One region of the Streptomyces sp. NPDC059371 genome, then DNA from elsewhere that is predicted to be linked to it. Evidence: riboswitches for the same ligand, from Rfam matches in the RefSeq annotation. Region 1 holds a riboswitch; each other region holds the start of a gene.
What was found. Region 1 has a riboswitch for S-adenosylmethionine ahead of ACFXGX_RS05470 (ABC transporter substrate-binding protein). Riboswitches for the same ligand answer to the same signal wherever they lie in the genome.
Positions count from the first base shown of each region.

Region 2: linked by a shared signal. The riboswitch ahead of ACFXGX_RS05010 (aminotransferase class V-fold PLP-dependent enzyme) and the one ahead of ACFXGX_RS05470 (ABC transporter substrate-binding protein) in region 1 are both predicted to bind S-adenosylmethionine.
Region 3: linked by a shared signal. The riboswitch ahead of thrC (threonine synthase) and the one ahead of ACFXGX_RS05470 (ABC transporter substrate-binding protein) in region 1 are both predicted to bind S-adenosylmethionine.

Region 1 covers NZ_JBHYXD010000006.1:14,800-20,537, forward strand. Annotated here, with positions in the region: gene ACFXGX_RS05455 (sulfite oxidase) at 1-840, opposite strand, end outside; gene ACFXGX_RS05460 (LLM class F420-dependent oxidoreductase) at 1,267-2,190, shown strand; gene ACFXGX_RS05465 (DUF1684 domain-containing protein) at 2,357-3,181, shown strand; SAM riboswitch class IV at 3,356-3,470, shown strand; gene ACFXGX_RS05470 (ABC transporter substrate-binding protein) at 3,963-5,582, shown strand; gene ACFXGX_RS05475 (ABC transporter permease) at 5,586-5,738, shown strand, end outside.
Region 2 covers NZ_JBHYXD010000005.1:113,414-119,151, forward strand. Annotated here, with positions in the region: gene ACFXGX_RS05000 (cytochrome bc complex cytochrome b subunit) at 1-420, shown strand, start outside; gene trpD (anthranilate phosphoribosyltransferase) at 591-1,655, shown strand; SAM riboswitch class IV at 1,741-1,857, shown strand; gene ACFXGX_RS05010 (aminotransferase class V-fold PLP-dependent enzyme) at 2,045-3,406, shown strand; gene ACFXGX_RS05015 (Lrp/AsnC family transcriptional regulator) at 3,446-3,727, opposite strand; gene ACFXGX_RS05020 (rhomboid family intramembrane serine protease) at 3,769-4,524, opposite strand; gene ACFXGX_RS05025 (hypothetical protein) at 4,677-4,916, shown strand; gene ACFXGX_RS05030 (NYN domain-containing protein) at 4,953-5,738, shown strand, end outside.
Region 3 covers NZ_JBHYXD010000009.1:36,524-42,261, reverse strand. Annotated here, with positions in the region: gene ACFXGX_RS07880 (trehalose-6-phosphate synthase) at 49-1,509, opposite strand; gene ACFXGX_RS07875 (glucosyl-3-phosphoglycerate synthase) at 1,588-2,532, opposite strand; SAM riboswitch class I at 2,738-2,894, shown strand; gene thrC (threonine synthase) at 2,912-4,210, shown strand; gene ACFXGX_RS07865 (MoaD/ThiS family protein) at 4,207-4,482, shown strand; gene ACFXGX_RS07860 (cold-shock protein) at 4,924-5,127, shown strand; gene groL (chaperonin GroEL) at 5,485-5,738, shown strand, end outside.

The sequences.
Region 1 (5,738 bases):
GGACACCTCGATGTCGCCGACCCACTTGATCGACGCGATCCCCACCCAGGAGGGCACCAGCACCCGTACCGGATAGCCGTGGTCGTACGGCAGTGGTTCACCGTTCATCTCGTACGCGAGCAGTACGTCGTCCAGGGCCTTGGCGAGCGGCAGCGGACGGCGTACTCGCCCCAGGCTCTCCCCGCCGCTGACGTACTCGGCGTCCAGACCGCGCGGCTGGACGTCCACGGCCCGCGGGGACAGACCTGCCCTGCGCAACACGTCCGCCAACCGCACGCCGCGCCAGCGCGCGACGCCGATCGCTCCCAGGGTCCAGGCGGTGCCGGTGACCGTCTCGCTCTGTTGCGTCGTGTAGTAGGAGCGGCCGTTCCCGGCGCATTCGACGAAGGCGGTCCGGGTCACGGCCGGCAGCGCGCGCAGATCGTCGTACCCGAACTCCACCGGCCGGTCCTCGCCGGGGCTGCCGCGCAATCCGCTCCCCCACAGCCGAAGGCGCCAGTCCTCGGCGTTCAGGACGGGGGTCGCGGTGTGGTTGCGTACGAAGAACCGTTCGTTGGGGGTGTGGTGGCCGGTTCCGCTCAGTGCCTCCCAGCGGGTCTCGGCGTTGGTACCGCGCTGGATGAACCACTCGGCGGGCAGCGGCTTGACGATCGGACTGTCGGCGGCGTGGGCGGGCCGTGGGGCGCCGAGCGCGGTTGCGGCGGCGGTCGCGGTGAGCAGGGTGAGCAGCCGACGGCGGGTGACCCCCTCGGCTCTGGCCTCACCCGCGAGCCACTGGCGCAGTCTGCGGCGGTCGTACGCGGTTTCGTGGTGTGGGCCTGCGGGGGTAGGTGAAGGCATGGCGGGTCCTCGTCATGACGGGGCGAGAAGTACGAGAGGGTCGGGCACGAGTCGGCGCGGGCGTGCGGGGCCTGATGTGCACTCGACCGGCGTGTCCGGAGCGGGAGTTCGCGGAGGCGCGAGGAGGGGCGTGATCAGCCGGTCGTCCGACACAGCGCGGCGGCCACGCGGACGAGGTCCACGGCGCGGCGGCGGGTCAGAGGCTCCGACATCGGCATGGCGGGATGTAAGCACGTGGGGTGGAAGGCGTCAACGGAGCCCGTGTGTCGGTGAACCGGGCTGCCTGGCACCTCGGTTGGCGTGGCTGCCGGGAACCGCCGCCCCGCGAATCGGAGGGCAGGGTGGCCGGTCGCGCATCACAAGACTGACATACAGCCGTCACACTCGAACGGAATGCGGGCTCACCGGCCGCCCGTTCCACCTGACATGACTGTTGGAGTAGCACTCAACGCATCCGACGCGCAGAACCAGGTGGACGCCAGTGTGCACCTGGCCCAGGAAGCCGCCGCGGCCGGTCTGCGGTCGGTATGGTTCGGCCAGACCTTCGGCGCGGACTCACCCCAACTCGCCGCGCTCGTCGGGCGGGCGGTACCGGAACTCCATGTGGGCACCTCCGCGATCCCCGTCTTCGGCCGCCACCCGCTGCTGGTCTCCAGTCAGGCGCAGACCGCCCAGGCCGCGACCCACGGCCGCTACCACCTCGGCCTGGCCCTGGGCACGAAACTGCTGACGGAGACCGGCTTCGGCCTGCCCTTCGAGCGTCCCATCGCCCGTCTGCGCGAATTCCTCACCGTGCTGCGCCAGTTGACCGAGACCGGCACAGCCGACTTCCGCGGTGAGCTGCTCAGCGCCACGACTCCGCTGTCCGCACGTGTACCGGGCGCCGAGTCGGGTGTTCCGCTGCTGGTCGCCGCGATGGGGCCGCAGGCGCTCCGGGTCAGCGGTGAGCTCGCGGACGGGATCCTGCCCTACCTCGCGGGACCGCGCGCCCTCGCGGAGCACATCGTGCCCGCCGTCACGGCCTCGGCGGAGGCCGCCGGACGGCCCGCGCCCCGGATCGTGGCGCTGGTGCCCGGCGTGGTCACGGGCGATGTGGACGCGGTGCGGGCGAAAGCCACCGAGAGCCTCTCGTTCTACGAGCAGATCCCGTCCTACGCCCGGGTCATCGAACTGTCCGGCGGCCGCAGAGCCGCGGATCTGGCCGTGATCGGCGACGAGAAGACGCTCGAGGCCGAGGTACGGCGCTACCGCGACGCGGGCGCCACCGAGGTCGTGTTCTCGGCCACCGAGATCGCGGGAGCGGCGGACCGGCGCCGTACGTGGGCGCTCCTCGGCGAACTCGCCGCCTGATGCGAACTCGGCGCCCGAGCCCGTCGGCCCACCGGCGTACCCACCCCGCCGACCCGCCACGAGCCGAGCCCCAACGGCCGACCCACCGATTCACCGACCGCTCCGAAGAATCCCCGCATCGCCGCACGAGGACGAACCTCACGCGGTCTGTACCGAAGGAGAGCTCATGACCAGCGAGGCGACCAGCACGGACCTCCACGCCTTCACCGAGCAGTGGCTGGACTGGTACCGCGGACAGGAAGCCCGGCTCGCCGCCCCGCACGGGTTCCTGGCGATCACCGGTCTGCACTGGCTCGACGACCGGCCGCAGCGCTTCCCCGACGCGCCCGGCGCATGGCACACCGGACCCGACGGGGTCGTGGTGACCCTCGACGACGGTGACGAACTGGTCGTCGGCGGGACTCCGGTGCGCGGTGAGCACCGTTTCGGCGTGCTGCCCGAACGCGGTGGCGTCGACGCGATCTGGAAGGACGCCGTCATCGAGGTCGCCAAGCGGGGCGGTCACGACATCGTGCGCCCCCGGCACCCGGACGCCCCGCTGCTCAAGGCCTTCACCGGGACGCCTGCCTACGCCCCCGACCCGCACTGGGCCGTGACGGGCCGTTACGTCCCCTTCGACGAGCCGCGTCCCACCACCGTGGGCGCCGCGGTCGAGGGCTTGGAGCACGTGTACGACGCTCCGGGCAGGATCGAGTTCGAGCTGGACGGACGTCCTCTGTCGCTGACGGCGTTCCCCGGACATGTCCCGGGCGGGCTGTCGGTTCTCTTCACCGACGCGACCTCCGGGGTCACCACCTACGCCGCCAACCGGAGCCTGTCCGTCGGGGCTCCCGGCTCCGACGGTACGGTCGTCCTCGACTTCAACCGTGCCACGAACCTGCCGTGCGCCTACACGGACCTGGCCACCTGCCCGCTGCCTCCGGCGGAGAACCGGCTGCCGGTGTCGATCGAGGCGGGTCAGAAGATCCCGCGGGAACGCGGTGGTGCCTGACCACCCTGCTTCCGCCGACGGGGCGTGCTTCCATCGGGCGTCCCGGCGGCGTGGTCGGCCCGGCTCGCTCCGACGGAGTGCGGTGGCTCGCTCCGCCGGACTCCGGTGGCCCGCTCCGCCGGAGTCCGGTGCCGCCATTGACGTAGGTGAGAACCGCTCCGTACGATCACGAACGGCATTGAGTGTCAGCGTCAAGCCCTGGCTCGCTGACCGGCAACCCTCCCCCGCGGTGGGGTGCTCCAGGTGAAAGCCCGGCGGGGATCAGTGACGATCCCCGCAAGCGCGTGGCCCCGTGACCGGGGCCGGACGTATGGAGGACCCTTATGCGGCACGGTGGTGGCCCCGACGCCTCCTTCGCCGTCGCCGTCGTGTTCTCCAGGCTGGCGCGCCGACGTCACATCGATCTGAAGCGCTCGACGAGCTGCTTCTGTCGGGCCTGACGGCACTTTCCGCAGCGCGCGCCGACAGGCCTCCCCGTCGGCGGTCGACGTCCGTGACGCCCACCTGACGCCCACCCGCGTCGGCGTCGAGGAGACGCGCGGACCGTCGACGTCCATGAGGCACGCCGACAGCCGACGTCCGTGACCAGCCGTCGCGGTACGCGTCCTCGCCCGGCTCCCTCTTCCTCCTGATCTCTCCGATCCGCCTTCCGCTTTCCGCCCGGCCCCTGTCCGCAGGCCTTTGCCCGTCACCGGCGTCGCGCCGACGGGCCCGCGCACCCGTGCGCGGTCGTGCCTCGTGCGACGCCCCGTGCCCGGCGACACCAAGAGGAGAACCCTCCGTGAGAGCACGTCCGGACTTCAGATCTCCCCGATGGGCAGCACTCACCGCCCTTCTCACCACCAGCGTGCTGCTGACCGCCTGCGGATCGGGCACCGACGGCTCCGGCACCGGGAGCGGCAAGCCGCGCTCCGGCGGAACCCTGACCTTCGCTGTGGGTTCCGACGCCGGTTGCGTGGATCCCCAGCAGGTCGGCAGCAACGACACGATCTACTCGGTACGCCAGATCGTCGACTCCCTGACGGACCAGGACCCCAAGACCGGCAAGATCGTGCCGTGGCTGGCGAAGAGCTGGGACATCAGTGCCGACGCGACCGCCTTCACCTTCCACCTGCGCTCGGGTGTCACCTTCAGCGACGGGTCCCCGCTGACCGCCCAGGTGGTCAAGGACAATTTCGACGCGGTACCGAGGCTCGGTGTCCTGGGCACCCTGGCCGAGGGCTACCTGAGCGGTGCCAAGAGCACCACAGTGGTGGACCCGCTCACCGTCAAGGTCACCTTCCAGCAGCCCAACGCCCAGTTCCTGCAGGCGACTTCGACGCACTCACTCGGGATCGAGTCGTCCGCGAGCGTGAAGCGGTCCCCGCAGCAGAAGTGCAGTGACGGGGTGGTCGGGTCCGGACCCTTCGTGCTGAAGGGCTACGTGCAGAACCAGTCGGTCACTCTGGCCAAACGCCCCGGCTACGCCTGGGGTTCCTCCCGGTGGAGCAAGAAGGGCGAGGCCTACCTGGACAAGCTGGTGTTCAAGGTGGTGCCGGAAGCGGGCGTACGGGCCGGCAGTCTGCGGTCCGGACAGGTGGACGCGATCGGCAGCGTGGGCCGGGCCGACGAGGCGGCGCTCAAGGGCGGTCAGGTCGCCTTCCAGCGGCGGGCCAACCCCGGCATCACCTTCGGACTCGGCTTCAACAACGCGCGGCCGGTTCTGAAGGACGCCAGAGTCCGCCGGGCCATCCTGTCCGCCATCGACCGGAAGCAGATCGCCGACACCGTCTTCCCCACCGGCACCCGGCCGGCCACCAGCGTCCTCGCGCACACCACACCTGACTACACCAGCCTCGCCTCGGACCTGACCCTCGACACGGCCAAGGCGAAGTCCCTTCTGGACGAAGCCGGTTGGAAGCCGGGCGGCGACGGCACCCGCGTCAAGGACGGCAAGAAGCTGAGCCTGACCATCGACTGGGTTCCCAACGCGGCGACGAACCAGCCCGCGTTGGAGCTGATACAGCAGCAACTGAAGGCTGTGGGAGTCCAGGTGACCCTCAAGCAGCTCCAGCTCCCCCAGCTCACGCCGATCCAGCAGGCGGGCTCGTACGAGGCGATCTGGGGGAACATCACCCGCGCCGACCCCGACATCCTGCGCAGCTCCTTCTCCACGAAGCTGGCCAACTTCTACCGTGTGCCGGCGAGTGACCTGGACACGACCCTGTCCGCTCAGGCCGCGACCACCGACCCGGCCAAGCGCAGCCAACTGGTTTCGCAGGCGCAGCAGTCGATCGTGCGTGACGCCTACAACGTGCCGGTGGTGGAGCTGCAGACCCAGCTGGGTGTGTCCACGAAGGTGCACGGTCTCGCGTTCGACGCCTCCAGCCGGATCCAGTTGCACGACACCTGGATCGGCTGACCCGTGCGCGGCTATGTGATCAAGCGGCTCGCGCAGGCGGCCGGGGTGCTGTGGGCGGCGTACACCGTGTCGTTCCTGGTGCTGGACTTCCTCCCGGGCGACCCCGTCACGGCGATGGCCGGTGCCGGGATGGAGTCGGGGCAGGTCGATCCACGG
Region 2 (5,738 bases), on a different contig from region 1:
ACGCACTTCCACCTGGCGATCAACTCGATCACCTGGTTCGTGCGGATCGCCTTCTTCGTCGTACCGGTGCTGACCTTCATCGCCACCAAGCGGATCTGCCTCGGCCTCCAGCGCCGGGACCGGGACAAGGTGCTGCACGGCCGCGAGTCGGGCATCATCAAGCGCCTGCCGCACGGTGAGTTCATCGAGGTCCACGAGCCGCTCAGCCAGGACGCGCTGCACACGCTCACCGCGCACGACCAGTACAAGCCGGCCGAGATCGGCCCGACGGTCGACGAGAACGGTGTCGAGCGCAAGGTCTCGGGCACGCAGAAGCTGCGCGCCAAGATGAGCCAGGGCTTCTACGGGGAGGAAGGCCAGATCCCCAAGCCCACCGTCGAGGAGTACAAGGAGATCGCGAGCGGCCACGGCCACCACTGATCCCCGGCTGATCGCCACGGCTTGAGCCCCGTCCATGACACGGACGGGGCTCTTTGCCGTCCCCCGGGCTGGATAGGGTGGACTCACCCGGTGGTGCGGGGCGATCCACCCCGCGTCACCCACGACCCGTGTCACCCGCGACCGCGTGACCCACGAACCCAGGAGCGACCATGAGCGCTGTGAACCCCGCTGGAGGCGACACCGCGGCGGGCCGTTCCTGGCCCGCGGTACTGAACGGACTGCTCGAAGGCCGCGACCAGAGCGCGGACGACACGGCCTGGGCCATGGACCGCATCATGCGCGGCGAGGCGACCGACGCGCAGATCGCCGGGTTCGTGGTGGCCCTGCGGGCCAAGGGCGAGACCGTCCAGGAGATCGCCGGACTCGTCCGGGCGATGTACGAGCACGCCAATGTGATCGAGGTGCCCGGACACACCGTCGACATCGTCGGAACGGGCGGCGACGGCGCGAAGACCGTCAACATCTCCACGATGTCCTCGATCGTGGTGGCCGGCACCGGCGCCAAGGTCGTCAAGCACGGCAACCGGGCGGCGTCCTCCGCGTCCGGGGCGTCGGACGTCCTGGAGAAGCTCGGCGTCAATCTCCAACTGCCGGTGAGCCGGGTCGCCCAGGTGGCCGAGGAGGCCGGGATCACCTTCTGCTTCGCGGTCAAGTTCCACCCGGCGCTGCGTCATGTGGCGGCGGCCCGCGGCCAGTTGGGCATCCGGACCACCTTCAACGTGCTCGGACCGCTGACCAACCCGGCGCGGGTGAAGGCCCAGGCGGTCGGCGTCGCCGATGCCCGGATGGCGCCGATCGTGGCGGGCGTGTTCGCCGAGCGCGGCAACTCCTCGCTCGTCTTCCGCGGCGACGACGGCCTCGACGAGCTGACCACCACCGGCGGTTCCCACGTCTGGGTCGTCCGCGACGGCAAGGTCACCGAGGAGCGCTTCGACCCCCGCGACGTAGGGCTCGACATCGTCCCGGTGGAGGCCCTGCGGGGCGCCGACGCCTCGTACAACGCGGAGGTCGCCCGGCGCCTCCTGGACGGCGAGAAGGGGCCCGTACGGGACGCGGTCCTGCTGAACTCGGCGGCCGCCCTGGTGGCCCTGTCGCCGGCCGGCGCGCCGCTCGCCGACCAACTCCGCGCCGGAATGGAGAAGGCCGCCGAGGCGATCGACTCCGGCGCCGCCAAGCGCACCCTGGAGCGCTGGGTGGCCGCCAGCAACGCCTGAGCCACCCGGGATCCCGCGCGAGACGCAGTCCGGATCGTGGACTGCGTCTTGCGCGGGGAAGATCCTCTGGCAAGATGCTGTACCAGGTCATGAGTGACAGCCATCAGGCCCCGGCCGGCTGTCCGGCAACCCTCCGTCCGTGGCGGGGTGCCCCGGGTGAAGACCAGGTCGTAGGCAGCGAGGCCTACGGCAAGCGCGGACCCCTCCCGCTCTCCGGGCGGACAACCAGGGGTCCTGGTCGTTCGAGGGAGCCTTCTGTGAGCAAGCGAATGCGTTAGGGCGCCGAGCCCCGCCTCCGCACGCCCTTTTCACCCTTTTCCCGCGCTGAGCGCCGTCTTCCGGCGGCCGGCTCGCGCGGTGATTCCGCCTGCCTCTCACAGGAGCTCGCCATGTCTGTTTCCACCGTTGCCGCCGACCAGACCGTTTGTGCCCCCTTGCCCGTTCTCGGCCGGGATGTCACCGTCCCGCTCGTCACCGGCGGCGAGGTGACCTACGCGGCTCTCGACTACGCCGCCAGCGCGCCCGCCCTCCAGCGGGTGTGGGACGACGTGGCCGCGTACGCGCCGTACTACGGCAGCGTCCACCGGGGCGCCGGATACCTCTCGCAGCTCTCCACCGACCTCTTCGAGAACGCCCGCAGGACCGTCGCGGAGTTCCTCGACTGCCGCGCCGCCGACCAGGTGGTCTTCACCCGCTCCACCACCGACTCGCTCAACCTGCTCGCCGCGGCCCTCCCGGCCGGCTGCCAGGTCTTCGTCTTCGAGACCGAGCACCACGCCTCGCTGCTGCCCTGGCGCGACGCCCGGGTGACCTACCTGAACGCCCCGCGCACCCCCGCCGAGGCCGTCGAGACCCTGGAGCGCGCCCTCGCCGCCCGTGACCCTCACGGACCGGCCCTGGTCTGCGTCACCGGAGCCTCGAACGTCACCGGTGAGCTGTGGCCGGTGCGGGAGCTGGCCACGGCCGCGCACGCCCACGGCGCCCGCATCGTCCTCGACGCGGCGCAGCTCGCCCCGCACCACCCGGTGTCGCTCCAGGACCTCGACGTCGACTGGGTCGCCTTCTCCGGGCACAAGCTGTACGCGCCCTTCGGCTCCGGTGTCCTCGCGGGCCGCTCCGACTGGCTGCGCGAGGCCGACCCCTACCTCGCGGGCGGCGGGGCCAGCCGCAAGGTCACCCGGCGCGCGGACGGCGGCGTGGACGTGGAGTGGCACGACAGCGCCGCCCGCCACGAGGCCGGCTCGCCGAACGTCATCGGCGCCTACTCGATCGCGTCGGCCTGCAAGGCGCTCACCGACGAGGGCTTCGACAACCTGCTCGCCCGCGAGCAGCACCTGATCCGCACCGTCCGCGAGGGACTCGCCGAGGTCCCCGAGGTCCGCGTCCTCTCCCTCTTCGGTGACGACGCCCCGCGGGTCGGCGTCATCTCCTTCGTCGTCGAGGGCTGGAACAGCTCGCACTTCGCGGCCGCGCTCTCCGCCGAGTACGGCATCGGGGTACGCGACGGCCTCTTCTGCGCCCACCCGCTCGTCCGCACACTGCTCGGCAGCGACCCGGAGACCGCGGGGGAGTGCGGAGCCCCCGAGGCGGCCCCCGGCGAGAAGTCCCTCAACGCCATCCGCGTCAGCTTCGGGGCCGGCACCCCCGACGAGCACGTCGAGCGGTTCGTCCGCGCGGTGCGCGAACTCGTCAGGGACGGCGCGCGCTGGCAGTACCGCACCGAGGACGGCCGCTGCGTCCCGGCCGTCTGACGCCCGAGGCAGCTCCGCCCGGAGGCGGCGCCGCGTCGGTCAGGAGTCGAGACCGATCGCGAACGCCGCCTCCAGGTCGTGCTGGGAGTACGTACGGAACGCCACGTGCGTGTCCGTCGCCTCGACACCCGGGATCTTGCTGATCTTGCCGGGGATCACGTCCGCCAGGTCGTCGTGGGCCTGGACCCGGACCATGGCGATCAGGTCGTAGGTGCCGGTGACGGAGAAGACCTCGCTGACGCTCTCCAGCGACGCGATCGACTCGGCGATCTCGGGGATGCGGTCCACGCTGGTCTTGATGAGGACGATCGCGGTGATCACGGCTGGTTCTCTCCCTAGGGGCCGCTGCTGGGGATCTCACCCTACTCGCGGTCCACGGGACCCGGCCGCTCCACCGGGGGCCCCGGCAGGACCCCCCGGACGGGCACGACGGCCCGGCGGCGCCGGAAGCGCGCCCACGCGTAGACGAAACCCAGCGAGAAGCCCACGAGGTGTGCCAGGTAGGCGACCCCGGGACCCGAGCTGCTGCGCTCCGCCGCCAGCCACTGCAGGGTGAACCAGAACGGCAGGACCACCCAGGCCGGGAACCGCAGCGGCAGGAAGAAGAGGAACGGGAAGAGACTGGTCACCCGGGCCTTGGGGAAAAGATAGAGGAACGCGCCGAGCACCGCGGAGATCGCCCCGGAGGCCCCGACCAGGGACTGCTGCGCGGTCGCGTTGGCGGCGGCGTACCCGAGCAGGGCCAGATACCCGCAGCCCAGGTAGAAGAGGGCGAACTCCAGATGGCCCATGCGCTCCTCGGTCATGAGCCCGAAGACGTAGAAGAAGAGCATGTTGCCCAGGAGATGAAGCCAGCTTCCGTGGATGAACAGGGCGGTCGCCGGCGTGAGCGCCTCGCCCGGCGACCCGTCGAACAGGGCGGACGGCACCACGCCCCAGCGGCGGAAATACGCCCGCTGCGCGACCAGCAGCTCGTCCCCGGTGCCGTACGCGGGATCGAGCCCCGAGGCGGGACCGATCACGAAGATCAGACAGCACAGGACGATCAGTGCGTACGTCACCGGCGCGGACCGGCTCCGCAGCGCCCTGCCGACCGTCGCACTCCAATTGCCGATCATGGTGCAGAGCATGACGTAACCGCGCCAATGCACACAGACCGCCTCGCCGCCACGGACACCCGAGCGTCGAGTACCCGCCAGGCCGTAGGGTTACGAGCCAAAGCGCCGGGAAACCTGCGCCGGACGGACACTAGAAGGAAAGCGGCTGCCCTATGACGGTTCCCCTGCCCGATGCCAAGACCCGCTGGCGCTGCACCCTCTGCGGCAACCTCACGCGTTTCGACGTGACGCGCTCGTCGAAGGTCGTCGAGTATGTGCACCTGGACCTGGCCGGTGAGCCGAAGGTCGAGGAGCGCGAGGTGGTCAGTGAGACCATCGAGGCGGTGCGGTGCCGTTGGTGCAACGCGGTGGATCAGGTCGAACTCGTGGACAGGCCGGGCGCCGGCTCCTGACGGAGCGGGCCCCGCACGGATATTGGGGTGAAACGGATGGTGGAGACCACAGGCGGGGAGCCGGACGACGGCACCGCCGAGGTGCTCGACCGTCCGCTGCCCGACGGCGTGCGCCGTCGGGTCGTGCAGATCGTCTCGGACGGTTTCGGCGGACTGACGATGTCCGAACTGCCCGTGCAATTGAGGCAGTACGCCCGGTTCGCCCCCAATCGCCGCGTCAAGTTCGCCGGTAACGCGATGGCGGCGGCGCTGGAGACGGACCCGCTGTTCAGACAGCGCATCGCCGAGAAGCTCAGAGAGACCCAGTCCGAGCTCGTCGGCGCTCTCGACTCGGGCGCGCCGCCCCCGGCCGCGGATCCGCTGGACGTGGCGGCCGCGGCCTATGTCGTGCGCCCGGCCGGCTGGGTGAAGCTCGTGACCGCCGCGGGCGAGGAGGCCCTGCGGGCGGACGCCGAGCGTGCCGGCGAGGAGAGCCGCGCCGAACTGGACCGGCTGCGCGCGGAACTCGCGGAGGCCCGCGGGCAGACCCGCGCCGAGACCGAACGGCTGCGTACGGAAACGGAGTCGGCCAGGAAAGAAGCGGAATCGCTTCACCGCAAGCTGCGCGGGGCCCTCAGCGACGTCAAGCGCGGTGAGGCGGCCCTGCGCAAGCTCCAGGCCGAGACGGACGGGGCGAAGGCGGAGAGCCAGGCGCAGGTGTCCGCGGCCGAGAGCGAGACGCGGCGCCTCAAGGCGCGGCTCTCGGAGGCCGAGGCGGCCCTGGAGGCCACCCGCAAGGCGGCCCGCGAGGGGCGCAGCGTCGAGGACATGCGGGTGCGGCTG
Region 3 (5,738 bases), on a different contig from region 1:
GCCCCGACCCGCCCACCGGCCGGACCCGCGACCGCCGCACGCTCCTCCTCAGCCCTCCAGTGCGTGCAGTTGGTCCAGGAACCACTGGGCCGGGGGCAGGGCGGTGGCCGCGGCGGCCAGGCGTTTGGTGCGCTCCGCGCGTTCGCCCGGCTGCATGCCGAGCGCCTCGTGCAGCGCCCGCGCCGTCCCGGTCACGTCGTACGGGTTCACGGAGATCGCGTCCTCGCCCAGCTCCTCGTACGCCCCGGCCTCCCGGGACAGGACCAGCACGCAGCCCTCGTCGGAGACGACCGGGATCTCCTTGGCGACGAGGTTCATGCCGTCCCTGATGGGGTTGACGAGGGCGACGTCGGCGAGCCGGTAGGCGGCGAGCGAGCGCGCGAAGTCGTCCTTCACGTGCAGCACCACCGGGGTCCAGCCGGGCGTTCCGTACTGGGAGTTGATCTCGTCGGCGACGCGCTGCACCTCGGCCGTGTAGTCCCGGTACACGGCGAGGTCCTGCCGCGACGGGTAGGCGAACGCCACGTGGACGACCCGCTCGCGCCACTCGGGATGGTCGTCGAGGAGCTGCCGGTACGCCAGCAGTCCCCGCACGATGTTCTTGGACAGCTCGGTCCGGTCGACGCGCACGATCGTCCTGCGGTCCGCGCCGATCTCCTCGCGCAGCGCGGCCATCCGTTCCCCGACGTCCGCGCGGTGCGAGCGCTCGCGCAGGAACTCGGCGTCCGCGCCGAGGCCGTGCACGCCGACGCGGGTCTCGCGCACCGGCGGCCGGGCGCCGTCCAGGTGCTCGATCGTGCGGGAGGCGCCGCCCGAGGGCCAGGTGGCCCGGTAGCGGCCGGCCTCGGTCCCCTCCGCGCAGCGCATGAAGGCGGTGGCCCACCGCCAGGTCAGGAAGGCCACCCGGTCCGCGCCGAGCATGCCCGCCATCAGCTCCGCGCGGATGTCGTCGGGGAGCATCCGGAAGTAGTCCTCGGGCGCCCACGGGGTGTGGGAGAAGTGACCGATGCGCAGGTCGGGGCGCAGCTCGCGGAGCATCCCGGGCACCAGGCACAGGTGGTAGTCCTGGACCAGCACGGCCGCGCCGTCGGCCGCCTCCTCGGCCAGCGCCTCGGCGAAGGCGCGGTTGTAGGTCCGGTACGACTCCCACTGGCGCCGGAACTCCGCGTCGAAGACCGGCTCCAGCGGGGTCTGGTAGAGCAGGTGGTGGACGAACCACAGCACGGAGTTGGCGATGCCGTTGTACGCGTCGGCGTGCGTGGCGGCGTCGATGGCCAGCATCCGTACGCCGTCCTCGTGGACTCCGCGCCGGACGGCCTCCCGGTCGCCGTCGCCGAGGGCGGAGCAGACCCAGAGGGCGCCCGCGTCCGGCCCGATCGCCGAGAGTCCCGAGACGAGGCCGCCGCCGCCGCGTCTGGCGTGCAGCGAGTCGTCCTCCCGTACCTCGTAGGTGACCGGGCCGCGGTTGGAGGCGACCAGAATCCTGTGGGCACCGTGCGTTGAAGCCATGCCTCGAAACCTAGCCCCGTCTCGAAACGCTCAAACGCGCCCTTCGGCCGTATGCGATCGGCGGCCGTCGGCGCCGGACTACGCGGCTCTGCGCGTCTGGTACTCGGAGATTTCGCTCATCGGCGGCCTTTCCTCCGTGTCCACGGAGTACGTGCGCGGCCGGAAACCGTCGCGGTCGCGCTCGAACTGGGTGAGGGCGGGGCGGATCAGGTGTCCGCGCGCGAGCCGGAGCTGTGCGGTGCGGTAGATCGCGGCGGCCATGCGGCCGAGTGCCTGGCCGTCCTGGTGGCGGTGCTTGCGGACCCCGACGTCGACCTGGGCGAGGGCGTCCAGTCCCACCAGGTGCAGGGCGTCGACGAGCATGCCCAGTTCGACGCCGTAGCCGACGGGGAAGGGGAGCTGTTCGAGCAGCGAGCGGCGGGCCGCGTACTCGCCGCCAAGCGGCTGGACGAAGCCCGCGAGCTGCGGCCAGTGCATGTTCAGGAGCGGGCGGGCCATCAGCTCGGTGACCCGGCCGCCCTGCCCGCCGCCGCCGGCCAGCGGGCGGTCGTACATGGCCTTGACCAGGTCGACGCCGGGTTCGGTGAGCAGCGGGCCCACGATTCCGGAGACGAAGTCGGACGAGAACTCCTTGAGGTCCGCGTCGATGAAGCAGACGATGTCACCGCTCGTCACGAGCAGCGACCGCCAGAGCACCTCGCCCTTGCCGGGCACGGCCGGGATCCGCGGGAGGATGTCGTCGCGGTGGACGACGCGAGCGCCCGCGGCGGCGGCGACCGCGGCGGTGCGGTCGGTCGAGCCGGAGTCGACGACGACGATCTCGTCGACGAGGGGCACCTGCTGCATCAGGTCGTGGCGGATGATCGCGACGATCTCTCCGACCGTCTCCTCCTCGTTGAGCGCGGGCAGCACGACACTCACCGTCGACCCGGTGACGCGCTTGGCTGCCATGATCCTGTGGAGCGGGCGGTCGGTCGCGGACCAGGAGCGTGTGCTCAGCCAGCTTTCGACTTCTCTCAGCACCGTCTGCGGCTCCTCACTGTCTGATCACACGCTCTCATCGGCGTGCCCGCTGCGGCCAGCGGCAGATCGATTGCCGTCGTCTCGCGGTTCGGACGACTATCTCAACTGTCCTGGCCTTCGGTTACAGTCTTGAACAACGCGCATGACCATCGCATGTCCTGGATCGTCGGCGCGTATCGTGTTCAACAGTTCAACAATCAAATACCGCTCATCCAGAGGGGCAGAGGGATACGGCCCGATGAAGCCCCGGCAACCCTCCAGCCGGTCTCGTACCGATCGATGTCGATCGCGTCGCGAGGCTCCCGGCTTGGGAAGGTGCCAAATCCGTCTCACGGCGAAGTGCGCCGTGAGGAAGATGAGGAGAAAGGGCCTCGCCTCCATGGCTGCGCAGACAGTTGCAAGCACCACGAACTCCACCGACGCGGTAGACCTCGGACCGGCCTCGGCGCTTTCCTGCCGCGAGTGCGGACACCGCGTCCCGCTCGGCCCGGTCTTCGCCTGCGAGGAGTGTTTCGGCCCGCTGGAGATCGCCTACGACTTCTCGGCCTACGACACCGAAGAACTCCGCAAGCGCATCGAAGCGGGACCCGCGAACATCTGGCGTTACGCGCCGCTGCTGCCCGTCCCCGCGGACGTGGCGGACAAGCCGAACATCAATCCCGGCTGGACCAAGCTCGTCCAGGCCGACAACCTCGCCCGCGAGCTCGGCGTCGACGCCGGAAAGCTCTTCGTCAAGGACGACTCCGGCAACCCGACGCACTCCTTCAAGGACCGCGTCGTCGCCCAGGCCATCGAAGCGGCCCGCGCCTTCGGATTCACCACCCTCTCCTGCTCCTCCACCGGCAACCTCGCCGGAGCGGTGGGAGCCGCGGCGGCCCGCGCCGGCTTCCGTTCCTGCGTGTTCATCCCGCACGACCTGGAGCAGGGCAAGGTCGTCATGGCCGCGGTCTACGGCGGCGAGCTCGTCGGCATCGAGGGCAACTACGACGACGTGAACCGTTTCTGCTCCGAGCTGATCGGCGACCCGGCCGGCGAGGGCTGGGGCTTCGTCAACGTCAACCTGCGGCCCTACTACGCCGAGGGCTCCAAGACCCTGGCGTACGAGATCTGCGAGCAGCTCGGCTGGAGGCTTCCCGACCAGCTCGTCGTGCCGATCGCCTCCGGCTCCCAGCTCACGAAGATCGACAAGGGGCTCCAAGAGCTGATCAAGCTCGGCCTCGTCGAGGACAAGCCGTACAAGATCTTCGGGGCCCAGGCGGAGGGCTGCTCCCCGGTGTCCGTCGCCTACAAGGCCGGCCACGACGTCGTACGGCCGCAGAAGCCGGACACCATCGCCAAGTCGCTCGCCATCGGCAACCCGGCGGACGGCCCGTACGTGCTCGACATCGCCCGGCGCACCGGCGGCGCGGTGGAGGACGTGAACGACGAGCAGATCGTCGACGCGATCAAGCTGCTCGCGCGCACCGAGGGCATCTTCGCGGAGACGGCGGGCGGTGTGACCGTCGGTGTCACCCGCAAGCTGATCGAGAACGGTCTCCTGGACCCGGCCCTCACCACGGTCGTGCTGAACACCGGCGACGGCCTCAAGACTCTGGACGCGGTGGCCTCCGACACCGGACTGACCGCGACCATCCGCCCGAACCTCGACTCCTTCCGAGAGGCTGGCCTCGCATCATGAGCGTCAACGTCCGCATCCCCACCATCCTGCGCACCTACACCGGTGGTGCCGCCGAGGTGACGGCCGAGGGCGCGACCCTCGCCGAGGTCATCAGCGACCTGGAGAAGAAGCACACGGGCATCGCCGCGCGCGTCCTGGACGACCAGGGCAAGCTGCGCCGCTTCGTCAACGTGTACGTCAACGACGACGACGTGCGCTTCGAGCAGGGCCTGGAGACGGCGACTCCGGACGGCGTGGGCGTCTCGATCATTCCGGCCGTCGCCGGAGGCTGATCGTTACCCTCGGTAATGCCGAACACATTGCGTTCACAGAATTGCCCCTTCCGTGAGACAAGCGGAGGGGGCAATTCTGTAGGGTTGAACGCGCTAGAGTTGGGGAAGTCGCTCCAATTTTGATGTTGGTTTCATGCCGGGCGCATATGAGTGACCGTTCGGCGGGCGACAAGAAGTAGCCAAAGTGGCTCACCTTTTTGGGCACTTTATGGCATTTACGGGGCCCGACTTGCCCTGAATCCTTGCGCATTCTCCGCATATCATTGATCGGCCATGCCCAGAATTCTCGTCCGATTGACCTGTTGCAGAGGGCAGTTGGACAGATACATTCAGCCGCGGTCGACGCGTTCCGGCGCACACCCCCAACCGTTGGGGGGTGAGGTCTGACCCGGATCCGCGAAGTGTGGATCTGTGCAAGGGCCAGTAATAGGGGAGTTAGGCATGGCTCAGGGCACCGTCAAGTGGTTCAACGCGGAGAAGGGGTACGGCTTCATCGCGGTCGACGGTGGTGCGGACGTCTTCGTGCACTACAGCGCGATTCAGATGGACGGCTACCGCACCCTTGAAGAGGGTCAGCGAGTGGAGTTCGAGATCTCGCAGGGCCAGAAGGGTCCGCAGGCGGACATGGTCAAACTCGCCGTCTGATCGGGCGCGAACGACCACCGACTCACTCACGCACGAGGGGCCCGCATCCCACCAGGGATGCGGGCCCCTCGTGCGTCCCCGGTCGGCCTCCCCGCCCCGCGTACGCCCGCGCGCCCTCGGCGTGGACCCGTGCGGGGACTGGGCCAGGGGGCTGTTTTCGTGAGAGGCGCTTGCACTCGCAGGGGTCGAGTGCTAATCATTGGCGTTAGCACTCTCCCAGTGAGAGTGACAGAACTTGGATCGGGCCGGCGAGGCCCGCGGGCCTGTGGGGCAAGGAACCACAAGGCTTGCAGGCCGTCCGTCGCGGGCGCGGGCGCGATCCGGAGCAATCCACCCCGTCCGGGAGGACCACTTCACATGGCCAAGATCATCGCGTTCGACGAGGAGGCACGGCGCGGCCTCGAGCGCGGCATGAACCAGCTCGCGGACGCCGTCAAGGTGACGCTCGGCCCCAAGGGCCGCAACGTCGTCCTCGAGAAGAAGTGGGGCGCCCCCACGATCACCAACGATGGTGTCTCCATCGCCAAGGAGATCGAGCTCGAGGACCCGTACGAGAAGATCGGCGCCGAGCTGGTCAAGGAAGTCGCCAAGAAGACGGACGACGTCGCCGG